DNA from 2 places in the Bacillus sp. GM2 genome. Region 2 is predicted to be linked to the other one. Evidence: a T-box and tRNA genes for the amino acid it is inferred to sense, from the RefSeq annotation. Region 2 holds a T-box; the other holds one or more tRNA genes.
The links. A T-box is a leader RNA that pairs with one kind of tRNA and senses whether it is charged. The one in region 2 lies ahead of tyrS (tyrosine--tRNA ligase), so its partner is inferred to be a tRNA-Tyr.

Region 1 (7,237 bases), 520 kb from region 2:
TTCACGTATGCTCTGATAAACGCTTCCTGCGCAATATCTTCCGCCTCATGCGCATTGCCGAGCATACGGTAGCAAAGCTGATAAATTTTGTCTTTGTAAATATCCACAATGTCTGCAAATGCGTTACGATCGCCTTTTTTCACCTGTTTGATTCTTTTTTTAATCATTGTTTCCATATTTATCTAACCTCTGCCTTCACCGGTCTTTATGTATACGAATTGGTTTTTATAAGGTTTCATTAAATTCATAAAAATAGTTTATCAAATTTTTGGCAGGGTGTAGATGCTTTGACAGGGTTCATGCGCTTAATATTAGCTTAAAATTATTATACATCATAAATATTATGAAGTTGAGACTTCTATCATAAAAAAGAGCAGCCTGAAGCCGCTCTTCAACTGCACCTAAAGCAGCTTTTCGCCAAACAGCGATCCCATTAAGGCTACAGCCGCTTCCGCCGTCCTGTTTTTCTCATCCAATATTGGGTTTACTTCGACAAACTCGGCGGACGTAATCAGCTTCGATTCCTCAAGCATTTCCATAGCCAGATGGCTTTCCCTGTAGCTGATGCCTCCTGCTACCGGAGTTCCGACACCCGGTGCATCGTTCGGATCAAGCGCGTCCAAATCGAGTGACAGATGGACACCGTCCGTCCTGCCTCGCAAATAGTCTATCGTTTCTTCCATCACCCTTGTCATGCCGAGGCGGTCGATTTCATGCATCGTATATACTTTGATCCCTTTGTCGCGAATCAATTCTTTTTCCCCGTCATCAAGTGACCTCGCACCGATGATGACGATGTTCTCCGCTTTAATTTTAGCTTCTTTTCCATAGATGGCGGTCAGCCCTTCGTGGCCGATTCCCAGGCTGATGGCGAGCGGCATGCCGTGAATGTTGCCTGAGGGAGACGTTTCTTTTGTATTTAAATCGGCATGGGCGTCATACCAGATCACACCCAGGTTTTGATAATGCTTCGCAAGGCCGGCAAGCGTTCCGATCGCAATGCTGTGGTCACCGCCCAGCACGAGCGGAAAAGCGCCAGAAGCTACGATATTACCGACAGTCTCAGCAAGTTTTACACTCGTTTTTGTAATCGCTTTCAAATTTCTTAGCTCTTCAGATGCCGGCTCCCCGCCTTCTTTCTCATCCTCTCTTTGCCCGATCGTCATATCGCCGAGGTCTTCAATATCCTGACAAAGACATTCCAGCCGTTCATTAACACCTGCACAGCGAATCGCGCTCGGTCCCATATCGACTCCCCGCCTCAGCTGTCCAAGATCCATCGGCACGCCGATCATTGAAATCTGCTGTTTTAACATATGATATCCCCCTTTCAGACCTTCATTGTACCTTCCGATTCGGAATTGACTCAACAAGACATTTTTTTGAATAGTTATACAAAAAAGACAAAATAAAAAGGACATCCGAACAGGATGTCCAAAAACTGGGCTAGCTGGATTCGAACCAGCGCATGACGGAGTCAAAGTCCGTTGCCTTACCGCTTGGCTATAGCCCAATAATGGTGGAGGGGGACGGATTCGAACCGCCGAACCCTGAGGGAGCGGATTTACAGTCCGCCGCGTTTAGCCACTTCGCTACCCCTCCAAAAACAGTGCCGGCCAGAGGACTTGAACCCCCAACCTACTGATTACAAGTCAGTTGCTCTACCAATTGAGCTAGACCGGCATGATACGGTATCTTATGCAGTTACCGGCGCGGTTGTGTCTAAAACCGCTTCGAAAAATGGTGGAGGATGACGGGATCGAACCGCCGACCCTCTGCTTGTAAGGCAGATGCTCTCCCAGCTGAGCTAATCCTCCGAAGTACAGGACGTACAAGTGCATGCGTTGCAACAGGACGTTGCGCTTTTAGCATGCCTTCCTTGCCTTTGAAGTACAAGTGCGCGTTGCAACAGAATGTTGCGCCCTTTAGCATGCCTTCCTTTTCCCAGCGTGCCGTCCAAAAAAGAATGGTGACCCGTACGGGATTCGAACCCGTGTTACCGCCGTGAAAGGGCGGTGTCTTAACCACTTGACCAACGGGCCATCACCGTGTTTCAAGCAGCTCTCGTAAAGCTGACAAAAGTTATTATATACAGGTTCCTCCCCATTTGTAAAGAGGTAAATTAAAATTTTTATTTTCAAATTTTTTATTCATAGAGATTGAGAAAAGCGCGGAAATTTTGTTTAAAATAGGGCTATCTGATGTGCAAGAGAGGGGACCGAATAATGATACTGGTAAGTTCATGTCTGGCCGGAGTGGAATGCCGCTATAACGGTTCGCACAGCTATGTCGAAAAAATCAATAAGCTCGTTGAAGAAAAAAAAGCGGTGATGGCTTGTCCCGAGCTGCTCGGCGGATTTCAAACACCAAGGGAACCGGCCGAAATTATAGGCGGGACGGGAGAAGACGTTTTAGACGGCAAAGCGGTGATCAAGACACAATCGGGAAATGACGTAACAGACCTATATATAAAAGGGGCATATCAAACATTGGAGATGGCAAGGCAAATCAAGGCTGATACGATCGTGCTGAAGGAAAACAGCCCGTCTTGCGGCAGCAGCCATATATACGATGGAAGTTTCTCAAGCAAAAAAATAGCCGGCAACGGCCTTACGTCGGCACTTCTGAAAAAAGAAGGCTTCCGTGTGATTTCCGAACATCAAATAGACGAGCTGTAGTACCAGGACATAAGCGCAGTTCATCTGCGCTTTATTTTATTTCGGCGTTCAGATGTTTAGAACCTAATTGAAACAAAATTTTAATATTTATCTTTTGTCATTGAAATTATATTCCAGCCATAATATACTGAAAATTAAGAAATATATGCATTTTATGATCAGGAGGATTTGTCGATGGAAAACAGCCATTTAGGTTCCTTAACAACCGAACGCCGCAATGAAAGATCCAAGCGCATTCACCAGGCAGAAACGATCGATATGTTGAAAATCATGAATGATGAAGATAAAACGGTAGCCGAAGCTGTACAAGAAGTCTTGCCCGATGTTAAGACCGCCGTTGACTACGCCGTCGGGTCGTTAAAGAAAGGGGGACGGATCATCTACATCGGTGCCGGTACAAGCGGGAGGCTCGGCGTACTTGATGCAGCTGAATGCCCGCCGACATTCAGCATATCTCCCGAGTCGGTCATAGGCATCATTGCAGGGGGAGAAAAAGCTTTGTACAATGCCGTCGAAGGCGCTGAAGATCATGAGGCTTTTGGCAGACGGGATTTAGAAGCCGTTAACCTCTCAAACAATGATACCGTAATCGGAATCGCCGCCAGCGGCCGAACTCCGTACGTCCTAGGCGCCCTGAAGTATGCCAAGAAAACAGGTGCCAAGGCCATATCGCTGACATGCAATGAAAACTCGGCGATCAGCCAGGCGGCAGATCACAGCATAGAAGTAGTCGTCGGCCCTGAAGTCATTGCCGGATCGACGAGAATGAAAGCCGCAACCGCTCATAAAATGATTTTAAACATGATCTCAACGGCGGCCATGATCAAAATGGGGAAAGTCTATGAAAACCTCATGGTAGATGTAAAAGTAAGCAATGACAAATTAAAGGAGCGGGCGATCCGCATCATCCAAACGGTCACAGGTATGCCAAAAGAAACAGCGGCGCAAGCATTGGAAATGTCCAATAACCAAGTCAAAACCGCCATCATCATGCTGAAAACAAACGAAGATGCAGCCGCTGCAGAAAAACTGCTGGAGAAATCAGAAGGCGATATTGAAAAGGCCCTATCCATTTATGAAAAATCTTAAATAAGAAAGGAAGAAACAATGGCTGCAGGAGGATTGGAAATCATTCAGAATATGCTTCACAAATTGCCGCAATCTGAACGAAAACTTGCCGAATACATTTTGAAAAACCCACACGAGGTCGTAAACGGCACCATTCAAGAGGTGAGCTCTTCGGCAAAGACAAGCGGGGCGGCGGCAATACGGCTCTGCAAATCTCTGGGGCTGAAAGGCTTTCAAGATTTAAAAATGAGGGTCGCCGGCGATTTAATGAAACCGTCTGATCAGGGATACCGCGATATCGAACCGCAGGAGCCGCTCCATTCAATCGTTCAAAAAACAACCAGCAATTCGATTCAGGCGATTCGCGATACCTTTGAAAACATTGACCACGAAGATCTTCAAAAAGCGATTCAAATACTGATCAACGCAGAAACGGTTCATTTTTGCGGGATCGGGGCTTCAGGAATCGTCGCACAAGATGCCCAGCAGAAATTTTTGCGCATCAATAAAAAAGCTACCGCTTTTAGTGATATGCATCTTGTCGCGACATTAATCGCCAATGCCGGCGAGAATGACGTTCTGTTTGCCATATCTCATTCAGGAGAAACGCATGAAATCGCCAATGCAGTCAGACTCGCCAAAAAACATGGCATTAAAACCATTGGACTGACGCGGTTTGGACAGTCTGCTGTCTCTTCATTAAGCGATATCGCCCTGTATACGTCATGCTCAAATGAAGCGCCGTTTCGCAGCGCCGCCACCTCCTCTCGTTTAACTCAGCTTTACATGATTGACATTCTGTTTTTAGGCATGGCCGCGGAGCGCTACGAGGACATCATTCAATATATTGATCAAACAAAAGCGGCCATCCGCATGATGGGAATGAGCGAATTGTAAAAAAGGGGGATATAAAATGAGCGATGAGAAAAAATATGCCGGCCTGGCAAAACTGATCTTACAACACATCGGCGGTCCGTCTAACGTCGCAGATTATACCCATTGTATGACGCGCCTGCGCATCACGCCTGTCAACAGTCAAAAAACCGACATCGGCTCAATCAAAGCGCTTGAAGGCGTGATTGGCGTCGTTGAGGAGGAAACGCTTCAGATTATCCTCGGCACTGGCGTCGTACAGCACGTATCAGACGAGTTCGGGAAGCTGCTTCAATCTGCGGAACACGTTGACTTAAAACAATCCGCAGCCAAACATAAAGCGGAGGTTTCCAAGAAAAATGCGACGCCTTTTAAGTTGTTTCTTCGGCGGATCGCAAGCATTTTTATACCGCTGATCCCCGCTTTGGTCGCCTCAGGCTTGATTACCGGAATCACCAAAGCCGTTATCCAAGCAGGCTGGCTTGCTGAAACGTCACAAACCGCCATTATTTTAACGGTAATAGGCTCAGGTTTATTTACGTATTTGGGCATCCTGGTCGGGGTCAATACGGCGAAAGAATTCGGCGGCTCCCCCGCACTCGGTGGATTAGCCGGTATTTTAATCATTAACCCGGCCGTTGGTGATATTTCGCTTTTCGGTGAAGCGCTTTTGCCGGGACGCGGCGGTTTAATCGGTATTTTATTCGCAGCTGCTTTTATCGCTTTTCTCGAAAAACGGGTCAGGCGCCTTGTACCCCATTCACTCGACATCATCATCACACCTACAGTCTCCCTTCTCATCACAGGAATCGTCACTTACGTTGTCTTCATGCCTGTCGGCGGCTTGATATCCGACGCCATAACGTCAGGACTTCTCGCCATTTTAGATCTCGGCGGCATTATCGCCGGCTTTGTACTGGGGGCCACCTTCCTTCCGCTCGTCGTAACCGGACTGCACCAAGGATTGACACCCGTTCATATGGAATTAATCCATTCAATCGGCGATGACCCGCTGCTGCCGATTTTGGCCATGGGGGGCGCAGGTCAAGTAGGCGCCGCTTTTGCGATCTAATTCAAAACAAAAAAAGCAAAGCTCAAAAGAGCCATTGCCGGCGGACTGCCGTCAGGCCTGCTCGGAATCGGTGAACCGCTCATATTCGGTGTGACTCTTCCACTCGGACGTCCGTTTTTAACCGCGTGCCTCGGCGCCGGAGTAGGTGGAGCCTTTCAAGCGTATTTCAAAATCGCGACCGAATCGATAGGCGTATCAGGTCTTCCTTTGTCATTTTTAGTCCATACCCACCAAGTTCTTTTGTATATTCTCGGTTTGTTTATTTCCTATGCTGCCGGCTTTGCCTTAACATATCTCTTTGGTTTTAAAGACGATATGGCAGTTGAATTTGATTAAACGTTTGTTTAAAATTCCCACTATGCATTTTTTGACAGAAAGGAGTGAAGCAAGCTGAAAAAGTTTATGATCAGCGCTGCAGCATCGTCCCTATTGTTGCTGACATGCTTTTTCCCGCTTCCGTCATCAGCACAGACTGCAATTGCGAACGAGACAACAGGGTTGCTGACATATCCCGTATTAACGAAGGCGAAAACGCCTGAAGAAGCCGGTTTTTCTTCGGAAAAGCTTAAAGCCGTGGACCGTCTGATCGAACAGGATGTCAAAGCGGGCTTTCCCGGGGCTGCCTTGATTTTGATAAAAGACGGAAAAATCGTCAAAAAAGAAGCATACGGCTACAAGCAGAAATACAACGGCCTCTCGACGCTCAAACATCCAAAAAAAATGAAAGCAAACACGATGTTTGACCTCGCCTCCAATACAAAAATGTATGCCGTCAATTTTGCCTTGCAGCATTTAGTGAGCACCGGAAAGCTTGACTTGAACAAAAACATTTCACATTATCTTCCTGATTTCAAAGATCACCCGGAAGACGATGTAAAGGGAAAAAACCGGCTCCGCGTCATTGATTTGCTCCACCATAACGCAGGCTTCCCTGCAAGCTGGAACTATTACGACCCGAAAGCAGCCGGACACCTCTACTCTCAGTCACGGAGCAAAACGCTTGAATATCTTGTCAAAACCCCCTTGTCATATGAACCCGGCACAAAACAAATTTACAGTGACATCGACTATATGCTCCTCGGGCTGATCATAGAAAAAGTCACAAACGAGCGTTTAGATACCTTTGTTGAAAACCAATTTTACCGGCCTCTCGGGTTGCGGCATACTTTGTTTAATCCGCTCCAAAAGGGCTTTAAACCATCGCATTTTGCAGCTACGGAACGAATGGGAAACACTAGAGACGGCACCATCTCGTTTCCAAATATCAGAACTTACACGCTTCAAGGGGAAGTCCACGATGAAAAAGCGTTCTATTCAATGGAAGGCGTCTCTGGGCATGCCGGCCTGTTTTCCACTGTTGACGACACAGCAGTGCTCCTTCAAGTCATGCTGAACGGCGGCGGTTACGAGAAACAGCAGCTATTCAGCCGTTCGGTCATTTCACAATTTACTGAGCCGTCAAAAACAAATCCCACATATGGACTAGGATGGCGGCTTAACGGCAATACCGATATGGAGTGGATGTTCGGCAAGCACGCCAGCAGCA
Region 2 (7,237 bases):
GTTATTTTTGTTTCATTCATAAATTATAATCAACAATCAAACATGGCAATCCTTTTAATTCAGAGAGCAACTGTGACATCCAAAACTGGGCTCTAATTTAAATTTAATTGAATAGTAGAATTGCCGCCGCGCTCAAGCATAGCGACTTGGTTTAGACCACTTTTGATGACTTTGCCGACAAACAAAAAAAACTTCCCATTCATATCATGGGAAGCCTTTTTCGTTTCTATTCTATTCCGCCGATCTCATTGAAAGGAAAATAACGGAACTCAACTTTGCCGACAACGGAGTCCATTGTAATAAATCCGAAAAAGCGGCTGTCCTTGCTGTTTTGGCGGTTATCCCCCATCACGAATAAGTGGTCTTCCGGCACCTTTTGTTCACCGGTCAATTTCTCCAGTGTGAAATTATCTGTTAAATGTTCATGAAGCGTCAATTTTTGTTTGTTTTTCTTTAAATAAGGCTCATCGTATGCTTTTCCGTTGATATAAAGGACATCATCCTTCATTTCGATCGTATCTCCCGGAAGGCCGATCACCCTTTTCACATAGTTTTCATCCGAATCAGGCGCGTGAAAAATAATTTTATCAAAGCGCTGAATATCGCTGATTTTACTAACCATGACCATGTTGCCGTCCTCTAAAGTCGGATACATTGAATCTCCCAAAACAGTTGACGGCGTAAACAGAAAATAGCGGCAAACCATCACAAGCGCGGCGGCTATGACAAGTGTTTTCACCCACGATAAGATTTCTTTTTTTCTACTATTTTTCATAAGTACTCTCCTTCACTTCCGTATCGCTTCATCGGCATTCCGCTCCTTCTATCCTATCAGACTGTCCGCCTGAATGCTTTCTCTCAAGCACCGGCAGGCGCAGCCGTAAAAAAATGGTTGATACATATAATATTAGCGGTTGAAGCAAAAAATCCTTTATTCAATGTTGAATTTTGTCAGTTGATCAGCTTATTTACGGCACAACAAACCATTATATATGCACAGGCAAATCGCCCCTCTTTATAATACATTATCATATCATGAGTCAAAGGCAGGTGATTGCCTCAAAATGAACAGCTACGAAGAGTACTATGACAATTACGATCCATACAGCCCTGAGCGGGAAAAAGAAAGACAGTCAAGGAACGCGCTGCGTTCGGCGGATACCGATAAAGCGGATAAAACGAATAAAACGGATACAACGGATAAAACCCGCAGCTCTGACGATGACCGGTTCAAGTGCAGAAAAAGAAAGTGTTTTTCTGATGATGATGACGACCGTTTCAAGTGCCGCAGAAAGAAGTGCTGACCATTGATCTTTAAAGCCGATTTATATCGGCTTTTTTACATATATCACGGCTCCACCGTTCCAAACCGGAACATTCATCCATTAGATGAATACCATGAATCTAAAAGGAGATGGAAAGGAATATGAGTGTTCCGAAAGATGCCGTTTGCTCAATGCCCCATGATCATCAAAGGTCTTTGCACGATTTATGCCGCAAATACATGCACTATCACGTCGTGCTGAAAATGAAGGACGGCCGTTCCGTTCACGGCATCCTTGAAGGGGTGAACCGTCAGGAAACATCTCTCCTCATTCCCGAAGACGTGACAGATGAAAGGCAGTTTTACGGCGGATACGGATATCCGCGCCGGCGATTCCGACGGTTCAGGAGAAGGCTCTTCCCGTTTGTTATTATTGCCGCGCTGTATCCTTTTCCATATTATTAAGCAAAAGCCCGGTATGATGCCAAATCCATGAAACTTAATTTCCTTTGTTTCGTATATACAAAAACGACGCAAACCGAGGAAGGAGACAGATAAAATGGCATCTGCTAAACTGCAGCAGCGATTGGATCAATATAAAGCAATTTACTCTGAGTTAAAAAGCGATTTGAAATGGAAAGTCACAGATCAGCGGACATTGATGATGATTGCTTCCATGTATGTCGTCAACAAGCGGCCTTTTGATAAAGAACGGTTTTTAACGCTTAGTGAGGCCGTCAAACAGGCCGCCGGGACATTTTCGCCGTTAAAGTCGGCCCATCGCTATACATTCGCCGCTATGTTTGACGTGCGCTTCGAAGAACCTGAAACGCATATCAGACCTTTTTTCATTCTTTACGAAAAACTGACCGGCAACGGATTCAAAAAAAGCATTTTCACCTACTTGTCCGCACTCATCCTTTTAACAAAATATCCTGATGAGCATGATCATGAAGACAAAATCAACCGGGCTTTGTCTATTTACAAAGGAATGAAGGACAAGCACGTCTTTTTAACATCTGCCGGCGACTACCCGCTCGCCGTGCTTTTGGCCGGTTCAGACATGGAGACAGGTGAACTGATTGACTATATCGAAGCGTTTTACCAAAAGCTGAACCAAGCGGGTTTTCGCAAAGGGAACGATTTGCAGTTTCTCAGCCACATCCTCTCGCTTGTGCCGGAGCGGGATTCCGATCAGCTTGTCGCCCGCTCCCTTCGGATATACGATGAATTGACAAAAAAGCATAGAAGACCGAAGTCTGTCCATTACCCGGAAATCGGACTGCTTGCATTGCTTGAGAACGGTGAAAAAGACATAGATGCCATCACAATCATAGCAGGCGCATTGAACAGCGATAAACTGTTCAGGTGGCAGAAAGACATGAATCTGAAAACGGCTGTCAACTTGTACATGAGCGAAAAAACGGAAGATCCGGCGCTTCTGGAAACAGGACTTTATCAAACGCTTGAAGCCGTTATTCAAGCACAGCAGACAGCAGCAATCGCTATTATGACGAGCTCGGCGGCTGCGGCGTCTCAGGCAAACGGCTCTTGATAAAAAATCAGCCGGCACAGTTTGTTTGTGCCGGCTGATGCTCATTATTCGTCAATAACGGAAAAGGTGTTGATAATCCCGTTTGTTTTTTCCCAGGCTTTGCTCACTTTTTTCGTATCCATATCATACGAATAAATCGTTCTCACCCTTGCTTCGCTCCCCGTTTCATCTTCAAGCAGCTTCGCATCTTTTGCTTCAGCGAGAAAGTAAAGTTTTTTCCCGTCTTTCGAGAATTGCGGCTGTGCTGAGTCGACTAATGAAAATGCCCGCTGATCTGAAATGATCGCTTTATATTTTTTCGTTTCGGCATCCATCGCATAAATCGCCTTCTGATCATCAGCCGATTCTGTAAAGACGATCGTTTTGCCATCCGGCGAAATTGCCGTGTCATTGATAAATTTTGCGATCGTTCTCACCTGTTGCTGATCTTTCTCATCAGCCAGGGAAATGTTCATATTCGTCGGTTCGGGCGGCACTCCTTTGCTGTTCGCCTTATCTGTTTTTTGATAGTCTTCTTTCAATGAATAATGCAGCATAACGAATTGATTGTTAGCTTTGTTGTACTGATAGTAGCTAACGCTCTCGTCCTTGTTTTTTAACGATGGATAAATGATGTGAAACGCCTTTTGTTTTAAATCAAAGGAAGCGAGGTGAAAATTCCTCTCCTCCGCAAGGTTGTATCGCATGAACAGCTTCGCACCGTCCGCCGATAAACTGAGCCCGTCAACATATTCATCCCCTGAATATAGGGTTGTTTTTTCGCCCGACTGCAAATAGAGCCTGATCAAATGCTTCACATTGCTGTTATCGGTGTTCGTATAATAAAGAATGCGTTTTTTCCGGTCTAATGCCACAGCCGGGTAATCCGTCATCTTTTCTTCATACAGCTTATTTTGATTTTCGTAGTAAGCGGTCATCAGCTTCTGATCGGTTATCGATACGAGCAGGTCTGAACCGCCGCCCTTTGCCGGCTCCGCTTTTTCCGGGACGAAATAGCGGAAGGCCGCAAATGCGCCTGCGGCTAAAATGACGGCCGCCAACAAAAACACAAAGACTTTTTTCATATTCGACCCCGCCAATTGAAAGAAGCAAGAAAACGATTTTTCTTGCTTCATTTCTCCTATTTTTTATATGTATAATGTCCGGCTACCTTTCCTTTGCTTGTCGGAAATCCCAAAGCTCTAAAAGCTTTCGGGCTTACATCCAACACAGCGCCCGGCATTCTGCCGACATCATATTTATAGACTGTAATGACTTTCTTTGGTTTTGCTTTAGAATAGGCTCTTATTTTTGTGCCTTTTCTCGGAACATCGAAGCCCATCTTTGTGGCGCAGTCCCAATGGCCGAGCCTTTTGCCGTCAGCGCCGACTTTGCCCACGCCGTTGTACCAAGTGATGTAGCCGCTGACTTTTTTCGTTTTAGCACTCGCCTCACCGGCAAAATTGAATGCCAATAGCAAGCTGCCTGCCAAAACAAAAACAGAAAAAAGTATCTTCTTCATATAAAAATATCCTCCGTGAATGGGATTTTTTTCTGACATTCAAATTATACCTTTTTTCATAGAAATGGTATTTTACAGTTTGTTTACGTTTAAAATGCAATTATTACGTTTAAATGGCCGGCAATAACCGCAACAATAGATGACTCAGGCACCGCGCTTGCGGAACCCCTGAACCAAACCAAAGTCCTAGCTGAAACAAGTGCCGGTCATCATCATGATGCCGGCTTTTCTCGTCATATCAAAAAAGGGCTTGCATGAATGAAAACCATCTGTTAAAATTCGTTTCATAGCTAATGATTCTGAAAATAAAAAGGCAGGCGTCACGATTGGATAGATCCCCCCATCTTCGACAGGAAGAACACGACACACTCATCAAGCTGAAACGCATGCCGATCGAGTCCTTGAATCTTGAAGCCATTTCGGTCGCCACCAACCTTTACCGGTCAGCGCAAAAGCTCCGTGTCAAAATGGAGACCGAGATTCTTTCCTCATATCAATTGTCATGGACGGCTTTTTCGATTCTTTACGATCTATGGGTATGGGGCAGGCTTGAAACGAGAAAACTCGCTGAACTGTCAGGCATTTCAACAGCCACTGCGAGCAATGTCATTAAAACGCTTGAAAAAAAGAACTTTTGCGGAAAAAGCGCGGATCCGAGAGACCGCAGACACGTATACGCCGAGATCACCCCTGAAGGAAAAGCCGCTATTGAAGAGCTCTATCCGGCGTTCCACAAAGGGGAAACCATGCTGATCAAGGGCATGACAAAAGAGGAGCAGAATACATTGATCGAGCTCCTTCGAAAAGTGAACGACAATCTTCATAAACCATAAGCAACGACGGGAACAAGTAGCGGGCTGTCTCCCTGTTCCAGAGAGCCGGCGGCTGGTGCGAGCCGGTGCAAAGGCAGACGTGAATTACCTCCCTGAGCTTTCTTTGTGAACCTTTAAGTAGCAAAGAACGGGAAACCGTTATCTGAAATAAAGCGGAAGATGAAAGTCTTCAACCAGGGTGGTACCGCGTGCATTTGAGCCACGTCCCTTATCGGGATGAGGCTCTTTTTTTATACAAAAAAAGGAGGAGTTATCATGCAGCAACAATTTGATCAACTGACAACTGCCGAGAAGCGGGAAGTCGAAAGGCAGCTTCACTTATATATGGACGGAGCGGAGGAGGTCATTCCCCCGGAAGAACTGCGGGCAAAGCTGGCCAAATCGATTTTGACCGGCGAACCGCTGAAAATTAAGCTTGGCCTCGATCCGTCGGCACCTGATGTTCATTTGGGCCACACCGTCGTCTTGAATAAGCTGCGCCAATTTCAGGAAAATGGTCATATCGTCCAGCTCCTGATCGGGGATTTCACAGGAAAAATCGGCGATCCGACAGGAAAATCCGCCGCCAGAAAACAGCTGACGGACGAAGAAGTCCGCCGCAATGCCGAAACATACTTTCACCAGTTTGGAAAAGTGCTTGATCAGAACAAGGTCGAGCTTCACTACAACTCAAAATGGCTTAAACGATTAACCTTGGAAGACGTCATTGAACTCGCCGGCAAAATTACCGTCGCCCGTTTAATGGAACGCGATGATTTTGAAGAAAGAATTGCCATGCAAAAGCCGATTTCGCTTCATGAGTTCTTTTACCCGTTGATGCAGGGATATGATTCAGTCGTTCTGGACAGCGATATTGAACTGGGCGGAACGGATCAGCATTTTAACGTGCTCATGGGCAGACACTTTCAGGAAAAGTACGGAAAAGAAAAACAGGTCGTCATTCTTATGCCGCTGCTTGAAGGACTTGACGGCGTTGAAAAAATGTCTAAATCAAAGAACAATTACATCGGCATCGATGAAGACCCTCATGAAATGTTCGGGAAAACGATGTCGCTTCCGGACAGTTTGATGAAAAAATATATCCATCTTGCGACCGACTTGGAGGCGGAAGATAAAAAACGACTTGTCAAAGATTTGGAAACGGGGGCCGTACATCCGCGAGATGCGAAAATGCTTCTCGGGAAAACCATCGTCAACATGTATCATGGAAGCGAGGCGGCCGAAGCGGCCGAACAGCAGTTTAAAAAGGTTTTTCAGCAAAACAGCGCGCCGGACAATATAACGCCTGTACACTGGCAAGGTGACGGAACGGTACCTGTCACCGATTTATTGGTGACGCTCGGACTCCTCCCTTCCAAAAGCGAAGCCCGCCGAATGATCCAAAACGGCGGCGTTAAAATCAACGGCATCAAAGCAGAATCGATTCATGCGGATGTGGCGGTCGAACACGGTATGATGATCCAAGTCGGCAAACGGAAGTTTGTCAAATTGCAAATGCCTCAATAAACAATCAGCCTAATCATCCTTTTAAAAGGATCGTTAGGCTGTTTTTCATGAAAAGCGCAGGCGTTAGAATTTGCAACAGGACGGTATCCAATCATCTGATCGTTTCGATTCGAAGCCGAATTGCTAAGAACGTTGTATAAACAGCAAAAAGCATATCCGAACAGCCTTCCTCTCCGGCCGGCCGAATGCCTTGATTTTGATGTTGCAATTCTCCTCTCTGATTGCAAATAAGGCCGCCGGCGGCGGCCTGCCATTTTACGATTCATTTGTCTTCTCTTATGCAGCAACAGCGCCGCCATCCTTCATTCAGCAGCTCAAATGTCAGCTCGTTTGTGTTGGGGACGATCAAATCGGCCCCGCTCAGCGATGTCTCATCACCGACTCCCACGGCGAACATCCCTGCGGATTTGATCGCGGCGATCCCGGCTTCAGCGTCTTCGATTGCTGCACATTCAGACGGAGGCACACCGAGCAGCGCGGCGGCTGTCAAAAAGATTTCGGGGTCGGGCTTTCCGTGAGCAAGTCCTGCCGGATCAACGACAGCCTGAAATTCGTCCATGACCCCGAGCCGTTCCAAA

Region 1: it has a tRNA-Tyr gene. The T-box ahead of tyrS (tyrosine--tRNA ligase) is inferred to sense a tRNA for this amino acid. The anticodon was not compared.

The regions. Positions count from the first base shown of each region.
Region 1 covers NZ_JBRKSZ010000008.1:774,828-782,064, forward strand. The annotation lists gene sigW (RNA polymerase sigma factor SigW) at 1-176, opposite strand, end outside; gene rocF (arginase) at 402-1,316, opposite strand; tRNA gene ACVC9U_RS18515 (tRNA-Gln) at 1,442-1,513, opposite strand; tRNA gene ACVC9U_RS18520 (tRNA-Tyr) at 1,518-1,602, opposite strand; tRNA gene ACVC9U_RS18525 (tRNA-Thr) at 1,611-1,683, opposite strand; tRNA gene ACVC9U_RS18530 (tRNA-Val) at 1,742-1,817, opposite strand; tRNA gene ACVC9U_RS18535 (tRNA-Glu) at 1,968-2,042, opposite strand; gene ACVC9U_RS18540 (2-thiouracil desulfurase family protein) at 2,226-2,678, shown strand; gene murQ (N-acetylmuramic acid 6-phosphate etherase) at 2,853-3,767, shown strand; gene ACVC9U_RS18550 (MurR/RpiR family transcriptional regulator) at 3,786-4,643, shown strand; partial or broken gene ACVC9U_RS18555 (PTS transporter subunit EIIC) at 4,660-6,027, shown strand; gene pbp4b (penicillin binding protein PBP4B) at 6,094-7,237, shown strand, end outside.
Region 2 covers NZ_JBRKSZ010000008.1:253,455-260,691, forward strand. The annotation lists gene lepB (signal peptidase I) at 227-775, opposite strand; gene ACVC9U_RS16050 (hypothetical protein) at 1,065-1,304, shown strand; gene ACVC9U_RS16055 (small nuclear ribonucleoprotein) at 1,427-1,729, shown strand; gene ACVC9U_RS16060 (DUF4003 domain-containing protein) at 1,824-2,819, shown strand; gene ACVC9U_RS16065 (TolB family protein) at 2,864-3,883, opposite strand; gene ACVC9U_RS16070 (RlpA-like double-psi beta-barrel domain-containing protein) at 3,940-4,320, opposite strand; gene ACVC9U_RS16075 (MarR family transcriptional regulator) at 4,614-5,153, shown strand; T-box leader at 5,148-5,365, shown strand; gene tyrS (tyrosine--tRNA ligase) at 5,409-6,659, shown strand; gene pgmB (beta-phosphoglucomutase) at 6,922-7,237, opposite strand, start outside.